Regions from separate parts of the Cupriavidus sp. CuC1 genome, predicted to be linked through region 2. Evidence: predicted binding sites of a transcription regulator. Region 2 holds the regulator's gene; the other holds the start of a gene.
The links. The regulator sigma-54, encoded in region 2, starts transcription at its own class of promoters, with help from an activator protein. The targets are predictions, from matches to a motif close to TGGCANGNAANCTGCTTT.
Positions count from the first base shown of each region.

Region 1: the regulator sigma-54 is predicted to act here: its motif matches at 2,837-2,854, upstream of ACGLHR_RS21695 (ammonium transporter).

Region 1 is NZ_JBIUHC010000050.1:47,260-51,662, reverse strand. It holds gene ACGLHR_RS21715 (SDR family oxidoreductase) at 1-724, opposite strand, end outside; gene ACGLHR_RS21710 (CreA family protein) at 785-1,300, opposite strand; gene ACGLHR_RS21705 (acyl-CoA thioesterase) at 1,317-1,802, opposite strand; gene ACGLHR_RS21700 (HU family DNA-binding protein) at 1,995-2,276, opposite strand; gene ACGLHR_RS21695 (ammonium transporter) at 2,887-4,089, shown strand; gene ACGLHR_RS21690 (mechanosensitive ion channel family protein) at 4,321-4,403, shown strand, end outside.
Region 2 is NZ_JBIUHC010000222.1:3,456-7,858, reverse strand. It holds gene lptC (LPS export ABC transporter periplasmic protein LptC) at 1-101, shown strand, start outside; gene lptA (lipopolysaccharide transport periplasmic protein LptA) at 156-800, shown strand; gene lptB (LPS export ABC transporter ATP-binding protein) at 847-1,632, shown strand; gene ACGLHR_RS47240 (RNA polymerase factor sigma-54) at 1,770-3,245, shown strand; gene hpf (ribosome hibernation-promoting factor, HPF/YfiA family) at 3,295-3,645, shown strand; gene ptsN (PTS IIA-like nitrogen regulatory protein PtsN) at 4,025-4,403, shown strand, end outside.

The DNA.
Region 1 (4,403 bases), on a different contig from region 2:
TCACGGTCATGAACTGCACATTCGCATCCAGCGGCAGGTTGGCCATGTGAACCACCGAGCTGGCCACATGCGCCACGTCCATCAGCGGCTCGGGCGCGATCTCGCCGTTGGCTTGCGGCACGCCGCGCGCCATGCGCGAGGCCATGTCGGTGGCGGCGTTGCCGATATCGATCTGCCCGCAAGCGATGTCAAAGGCGCGGCCATCCAGCGAGAGGCTCTTGGTCAGCCCGGTAATGGCGTGCTTGGTGGCCGTGTACGGCACCGTGTTGGGACGCGGCGCGTGCGCCGAGATCGAGCCGTTGTTGATGATGCGGCCTCCACGCGGGCTCTGCGACTTCATCAGCGCAAAGGCGGCACGCGAGCACAGGAACACCCCGGTCAGGTTGGTGTCCAGCACCGCCTTCCATTGCGCAACAGACAGTTCATCGATCGACACCGCCGGCGCATTGATGCCGGCGTTGTTGAACAGCACGTCGAGCCGGCCGAAATGGTCGCGGATCTGGGCGAAGAGCCGCTCCACCGAAGCCGGGTCGCTGACGTCGCACTGCACGGCGAGCGCCGTATGGCCCTCGGCCTTGGCTTGCGCGACCAGCACCTCGAGCGGCTCGGCGGTACGCCCGGCAAACACCACCCGGTAGCCTGCCACGAGCAGCGCCTGCGCCACCGCCTTGCCGATACCGCGGGCCGCGCCCGTCACCAGCGCAACCTTGCCTTGCTCACTCATGCTGTCTTCTCCGGATTGGAATGATGGATTTGTCGTGGCGTTATATCTGGATACGGATGCCTACTTGACCGGAATCGGCGTGTCCGCCGCCACCGGCACGGCTGTCACGCTATTCTGCGGGCTGCCGGAAACGATGCGGTCCGAGTAGGTCAGGTAGACCAGGGTATTGCGCTTGCGGTCGACCGCGCGCACCACGTGCAAGGTCTTGAACAGGATCGACATGCGTTCGGAAAACACATTGTCCTGCTGGCGCAGCGGCCCCTTGAACGTGATCGGCCCGACCTGGCGGCAGGCGATGGAGCTTTCCGGCGGGTCTTCGGCCATGCCCAGCGAGCCCTTGATGCCGCCGGTGCGGGCACGCGACACGTAACAGGTCACGCCCTCGACCAGCGGGTCGTCATAGGCTTCGATCACCACCTTGTCGGAGCCGGTCATGCGGAAATTGGTGCTCACGCTGCCGATTTCCTCAGCATGCGCGGCCGGCGCCAGCAGCGCCAGCGCCGCCAGCAGGCCACTCAGGCCCGCCAGGGGCCACAGCGGCCTACGGGAAACGCGATGGGTGTGCCCGGATTGCATGGCCATGCTGCCCACCTCAGGACACCGTGCCGGTGATTTCATCGTGCCGTTTTTCCATTTCCTGGCGCAACTGGCGGCGCAGCTGGGCCGCGGCAAAGCGCTGGCGCTCGACTTCGTCGCGGGGCACCAGCGGCGGCACTTCGGCGGGAGCGCCATTGTCGTCCACCGCCACCATGGTGAAGTAGCAGCTGTTGGTATGGCGAACCAGCTTGCTGCGGATGTTCTCCGTGATCACCTTGATGCCGATCTCCATGGAACTGCGGCCGGTAAAGTTGACTGCCGCCAGGAACGTCACCAGTTCACCCACGTGGATGGGCTGGCGAAACACGACCTGGTCGACCGACAGCGTGACCACATAGCGCCCGGCATAGCGGCTGGCACAGGCGTAGGCCACCATGTCGAGGTACTTGAGGATGGTGCCGCCGTGGACATTGCCGGAGAAATTAGCCATGTCCGGCGTCATCAGCACGGTCATGGAAAGCTGGTGGGACAGGTCATTCATGATGAGAATCCGGAATATGGAAGCGGCCGGGCCGACCCGCGGTGCGGGTCGAAAGGCTGGCGCCGACGATCGGCAGTTTAACCCGGAACGATCGCCCTGCCTTGCCCCCGAGAAGGTCGAAAAGCACCCCGGCACCAATAAAAAAACGGCCCAACGGGCCGCCTTCTTGTTTGCGCCTGGGGCGCGGACTACTTATTTCTTCTTGTTCACAGCGTCCTTGAACCCTTGGCCGGCAGAGAACTTGACCGTCTTGGCGGCCGGAATCTTGATGGTCTCGCCAGTACGCGGATTGCGTCCGGTACGCGCAGCACGCTTGCCGGAGCTGAAGCTGCCGAAGCCCACCAGCGTTACCGAATCACCCTTGGCAACCGCCTTCTTAATGTTGTCCAGAGCGGCATTCAGCGCGCGCTCCGCTGCAGCATTGCTCAGTTCCGCGTCAGCGGCGATGGCAGATACCAGTTCACCTTTATTCATGGCTGATTTCCCTTGTTGGTCGTCTTGATCGGAGTGTCTGCCACGCGGCAAATTACCGATCGGCGCAGTCTAATCCGCGCTTTACGCATTGGGCAATCCCCAGTGGCACCAATGCAACGAAAAAAGCCGCAAATCCTTGAGTCAAGCGCCTTTGCGGGGAATTTACCCCTCCTTTTCCGTGCTTTCAAATGCGGTCATCAAGGGTAATGGTCATTCGAATGCGCGTACGGGATGCAATGCGCCGCTTGAACAAGGCCAGGCCATTCCTGCGCGCACCGTGCCGCCCTGGAGAGCACCTTACCGGCCAGATGGGCGGCATGCAGATGGCTGCGGACGGCCCTGACACGAAGAACCATTATGGTGCATTAGCCGACAGGCGCGCGCCCCAAAACGAAGCATTGCATCATTTTGGCGCAAGCCTCACGCACCTGGCATCCCCATCGCATGACGGATCGCTTCCCGGATCCTGCTTCGCAATCCGCACCGCGTCCCATCGAGCGCGACAATCCGGTGCAAAACCCACCAACACGGTGCAGAATCCTGGCCGCCACGCCCCAGACTGGTACGCTTTTTGCATCCGTGTGCTCCCATTTTGCGCATTGAGGATTGTATGGACAAATGGAAGAGCGGCACCGATGCCCTGTTCATCTTGCTAGGGGCGATCATGGTGCTCGCCATGCACGCGGGCTTTGCGTTCCTGGAGCTGGGCACGGTGCGCAAGAAGAACCAGGTCAATGCACTGGTCAAGATATTGGTGGATTTTGCCGTTTCCACGATCGCCTATTTCTTTATTGGCTACACCGTGGCCTATGGGGTCGAGTTCTTCACCAGCGCCCACGCGCTGGCGGAGAGGAGCGGCTATGAGCTGGTGAAGTTCTTTTTCCTGGCCACGTTCGCCGCCGCCATACCGGCGATTATTTCTGGCGGGATTGCGGAGCGCTCGCGCTTCAATCCGCAGTTGGTGGCAACCTTCGTGCTGGTTGGCCTGGTCTACCCCTTCTTCGAGGGCATCGCCTGGAACAACCGCTTCGGGGTGCAGGACTGGATCGCCTCGGTCGCGGGCGCGCCATTCCACGACTTCGCCGGCTCCGTCGTGGTCCACGCCATGGGCGGTTGGATCGCGCTTCCCGCCATCCTGCTGCTGGGCGCGCGCCGCGGCCGCTACCAGAAAGACGGCCGCATCAGCGCGCACCCGCCCTCTAACATCCCGTTCCTGGCGCTGGGCGCATGGGTGCTGGCGGTAGGCTGGTTCGGCTTCAATGTCATGAGCGCGCAAACCGTCGACAAGATCAGCGGGCTGGTGGCCATCAACTCCCTGATGGCCATGGCCGGCGGCACCCTGGCGGCCTGGGCAGCCGGCCGCAACGATCCGGGCTTTGCCTACAATGGCCCGCTGGCCGGGTTGGTGGCGGTCTGCGCGGGTTCGGACCTGATGCATCCGCTAGGCGCACTGCTGACCGGCGCGATCGCAGGCGGGCTCTTCGTCTACCTGTTTACGCTGGCCCAGAACAAATGGCATATCGATGACGTGCTGGGCGTCTGGCCGCTGCACGGGCTGTGCGGCGCATGGGGCGGCATTGCCGCCGGCATCTTCGGCACCCAGGCGCTCGGCGGCATCGGCGGTATTTCGCTGGGCGCTCAGCTCATCGGCACCCTGCTCGGCATCGTGATCGCCCTGGTGGGTGGCACCGTGGTGTACGGCACGCTCAAGAAGGTGGTTGGCATCCGGCTTGACGCTGAATCGGAATACAACGGCGCGGACCTGTCGCTGCATCGCATCTCGGCCACGCCGGAACGCGAAACCAACTGGTAAGGCCTGGCGCGCAGGGCAATGGCGCCCTTGCGCCCCCCATTGCCCCACCTCCCGCCGCATGGCCGCAAGTGGCGCGCTGCGCCCTTCGCGGCCATTTTGTGCTTGAACTTCCGCTCGCTGCGTAGCAATAATGCGTTGCCCGCCTTCGCGCCCCGCCCCCGACGCGCCCGGGCATCCGCTGCATGTTGTTACTTGCCTGTGTACCTGCCGAGCCAGCAAGGGAGAAACGCGATGGATGCTACAACGCTGCAGAAGTACCAGGATGTTGTCGTCGCCTATGCAACGGAAGTCGGGTTCAAAGTCATCGCCGCCCT
Region 2 (4,403 bases):
ACGGCCTGATCTTTAACAATGTCACTCGCGAAGTACAATTGCTGGGTAACGTACGCGGCACCATCATTACGGTGCCGCCGCCGGCAAGTCCCGCGAAGTAGCCCTGAAGCCGCCCGCGGGCTCCAGCCGCCCGCGTCAACCGCCATCACGCCAACATGAATCCATTCCTGACGACTTCGTCCTGTCGCCGCCGCAGCACGGCCGCTTTGCTGACGCTGGCAGCCGTCCTGGGCCTCGCGTTGTCCGCGCCCGCCAGCGCCGAAAAAGCCGACCGCGAAAAGCCGCTGGTCCTGGAGGCCGACAATGCCAGCTACGACGACGTCAAGCAGGTTTATGTACTGACCGGCAACGTGGTGCTGACCAAGGGCACCATGGTGCTGAAATCCGACGCGGCCGAAGTCCGTACCGATCCCGAGGGCTACCAGTACGCGGTCGCGACCTCCAAGGGCGGCAAGCAAGCCTATATCCGCCAGAAGCGCGACAACGTCGACGAGTACATCGACGGCTGGGGCGACCGCATCGAATATGACGGCAAGCAGGAGCTGTCCAAGCTGATCGGGCGCGCCCGCATGGCCCGCCTGGCCGGCGCCAAGCTGGTCGACGAGATCCGTGGCGCGGTGATCACCTATGACAGCCGCAACGAGTTCTATACGGCCAGCGGCGGCGCCGAGAACGCGACCGCGGGCAGCCCGTCCGGCCGCGTGCGCGCCGTGCTGTCGCCGCGCCAGGAGCAGCCCGCCAGCGGCGCCGCAGCCAACCCGCTGCCGCTCAAGCCGGCACCTGCCCCCGTCAACCCCTGACCTGACGCCGCCACGCCCCCAATCCACGGATTCTGCCTTGACCTTCATGACCGCTACCCAGACCGCACCGTCCCAGCCCGCCACCCTGAAGGACAGCAGCACGCTGGTCGTGCGCCACCTGAAGAAGCGCTACGGCTCGCGCACTGTGGTCAAGGATGTGTCCCTCGACGTGAAGAGCGGCGAAGTGGTCGGGTTGCTCGGCCCCAACGGCGCGGGCAAGACCACGTCGTTCTACATGATCGTGGGGCTGGTGGCGCTGGACGAGGGCGATATCGTGCTCGACGACAAGCACATCAGCGGCCTGGCCATCCATGAGCGGGCACGCATGGGCCTGTCCTACCTGCCGCAGGAAGCCTCGGTGTTCCGCAAGCTCAATGTGCGGGAAAATATCCGCGCGGTGCTGGAACTGCAGCTCAACGATGGCAAGCCCCTGGGCAAGGCCGAGATCGAGCGCCGGCTGGACACCCTGCTGGATGACCTGCAGATTGCCCACCTGCGCGACAACCCGGCGCTGTCGCTGTCCGGCGGCGAGCGCCGCCGCGTGGAAATCGCCCGCGCGCTGGCCTCCGCGCCGCGTTTCATCCTGCTTGACGAGCCCTTCGCCGGCGTCGACCCGATCGCGGTCGGCGAAATCCAGCGCATCGTCAGCTTCCTCAAGGCGCGCAATATCGGCGTGCTGATCACCGACCACAACGTACGCGAGACGCTGGGCATCTGCGACCACGCCTACATCATCAGCGAGGGCGCGGTGCTGGCGTCCGGCCAGCCTGAAGACATCATCGCCAACGAGTCGGTGCGCAAGGTCTACCTGGGCGAGAACTTCCGCATGTAAAGGCGCGCGCGGCGCCTGCCGCGCATCGGCCCCCCGGGCGGCTTCGGTGTCGCCTTTCATCCTTCAAACGATCATGCGACGCCAGCGATAGCAATTTCCGTTCCACCAGTACGGAAGTTGGGCATAAAATAGGTCGCATGAAACCGTCGCTACAGCTCCGCCTCTCGCAGCATCTCGCGCTTACGCCGCAACTCCAGCAGTCGATCCGGCTGCTGCAACTGTCCACGCTTGAACTGCAGCAGGAAGTGGAACAGGCGCTGACCGAGAACCCCTTGCTCGAGCGCGAGAACGACTGGCTCGACAGCCCGTTGCGCGTGTCCTCGGACGGCTCGGTGAACCTCCAGAGCGCGCCCGCGCCAGCGCCCGCCGATGGCCAGGGCACCAGCGAAAACCGCCCCGATGGCGCCCCCGAAGCCGACGACAGCTATTCCGACAGCAACGAGGATTACGGCAACGACTGGAGCCTGGACGATTTCGCCCGCCGCCCGCAAGGCGAAGACGACGAAAAAACACCGATGCAGCTGCGCGACGCCGAGCCCACGCTGCGCGAACACCTCATGGAGCAGCTGGCGCCGCTCAAGATTTCCCTGCGCGACAAAGGGCTGGCCATCTTCCTGGTCGAATCCCTGGACGATGACGGCTACCTGAGCGCCACGCTCGAGGAAATCTGCAGCGAGCTGCCGGAGGAGCTCGAGTTCGAGGTCGACGAGATCCAGGCCGTGCTTACGCTGCTGCAGAGCTTCGATCCACCGGGCGTCGGGGCGCGCAACGCAGCCGAGTGCCTGGCGCTGCAACTGCGCAGGCTCAAGCATCCGCAGCGCGAACTGGCGCTGAGCATCGTCACCAATCACCTGGAGCTGCTGGCGGTGCGCGATTACACGCGCCTGAAAAAAGCCCTGCAAGTGGACGAGCCGGAACTCAAGGCGGCGCATGAACTGATCCGCTCGCTCGCGCCCTATCCCGGCCATGCCTACAGCCGGCCGGAAGCCGACTTCGTGGTACCCGATGTTTTCGTTCGAAAGTTGAGCGGCGGATGGATCGCCCATCTCAACCCGGATGTGATGCCGCGGCTACGTATCAACGACATGTACGCGCAGATTTTGCGCGGTGCAAAAGGCGATGCCGGCGCGGCGGGACTGCAGCAAAAGCTGCAGGAAGCACGCTGGTTGATCAAGAATATCCAGCAGAGGTTCGACACGATATTGCGCGTCGCACAAGCCATTGTCGAACGTCAAAAGAACTTCTTCACCCACGGTGAAATTGCGATGCGCCCCTTGGTTTTGCGGGAGATTGCCGATACACTGGGTTTACACGAGTCCACCATCTCTCGGGTGACTACCAATAAGTACATGGCAACGCCGATGGGGACTTTCGAGCTGAAGTATTTTTTCGGCTCTCACGTATCCACAGAAACCGGCGGCGCGGCCTCATCAACGGCAATCCGTGCGTTGATCAAGCAATTGATAGGAGCCGAAGACGCTAGGAACCCCTTGTCCGACAGCCGGATTGCCGAATTGCTCGGCGAGCAAGGCTTTGTGGTAGCACGGCGTACCGTTGCCAAATACCGCGAAGCGCTCAAGATTCCCGCGGTCAATCTCCGTAAGACTTTGTAGCCGAGCTGCATCGCCTGCCTGATGCAGCTCTTTCAGAAGGAGAAACGCTATGAACTTCAAGATCAGTGGACACCACTTGGACATCACGCCCCCTCTGCGTGAGTACGTGGAAACGAAACTGGAGCGTATCGTCAGGCATTTCGATCAAGTCATTGGCGTAAGTGTGCTGCTCTCTGTCGACAATACAAAAGAAAAGGACCGGCGGCAGTACGCGGAAATCAATCTACATCTCAAGGGCAAGGACATCTTTGTCGAAGCGCATCATGAAGACCTGTATGCCGCTATCGACGCATTGGTCGACAAGCTCGACCGGCAGGTGATTCGCCACAAGGATCGCGTGCAAAGCCACGACCGTGAAGCGGTCAAGTACCAGATGGCCGCATCCCAGATGCAGCAATGACCGTGCCTGGCGGCCCACATACCGGGCCGTCGGTGTCAGTCCATTGAAAACGGAATCAAGCCGCGCCCAGCGCGGCTTTTTCGTTCCAGCCTCCCCCCTTCGGGCCACGCAGGGGATTCCGCAACGCATATGTACCGGTGTATGCTGTGCCATACATAGTTGATTTGCCTGGCCATTTCCGTGCATGCGGCACCGCTTCAGCGCCTCGGCTATTGCAATGCACAAAGCGGCAGCGGGCCTGCTCTATAATGGCCAGACGCCCGACACCGGCATGGGGACACCCGGTGGAAACATCGGGCCTTGGTTTTTATCTTCTTTCCGCCCGGCGGGACGCCTCCTTGCCCCGGGCCTGCTTTCTAGAAAACCCTGCGCATTCCACATGAATCGTTTGGCTAAATTGCTGCCACCCGGCAACATCAACCTCGACGTCAGCGTCACCAGCAAGAAGCGCGTGTTCGAACAGGCCGGGCTCCTCTTCGAGAACAACCATGGCGTTGCGCGCGCGACCGTGACCGACAACCTGTTCGCCCGCGAGTCGCTGGGGTCCACCGGCCTTGGCGCCGGGGTTGCGATCCCCCACGGCCGCATCAAGGGACTGAAGCAGCCGCTGGCCGCCTTCATGCGCCTGGCCGAGCCGATCCCCTTCGAGTCGCCCGACGGTAAGCCGGTAGCGCTGCTGATCTTCCTGCTGGTGCCCGAACAGGCCACCCAGCAGCATCTGGAAATTCTCTCCGAGATCGCCCAGTTGCTGTCCGACC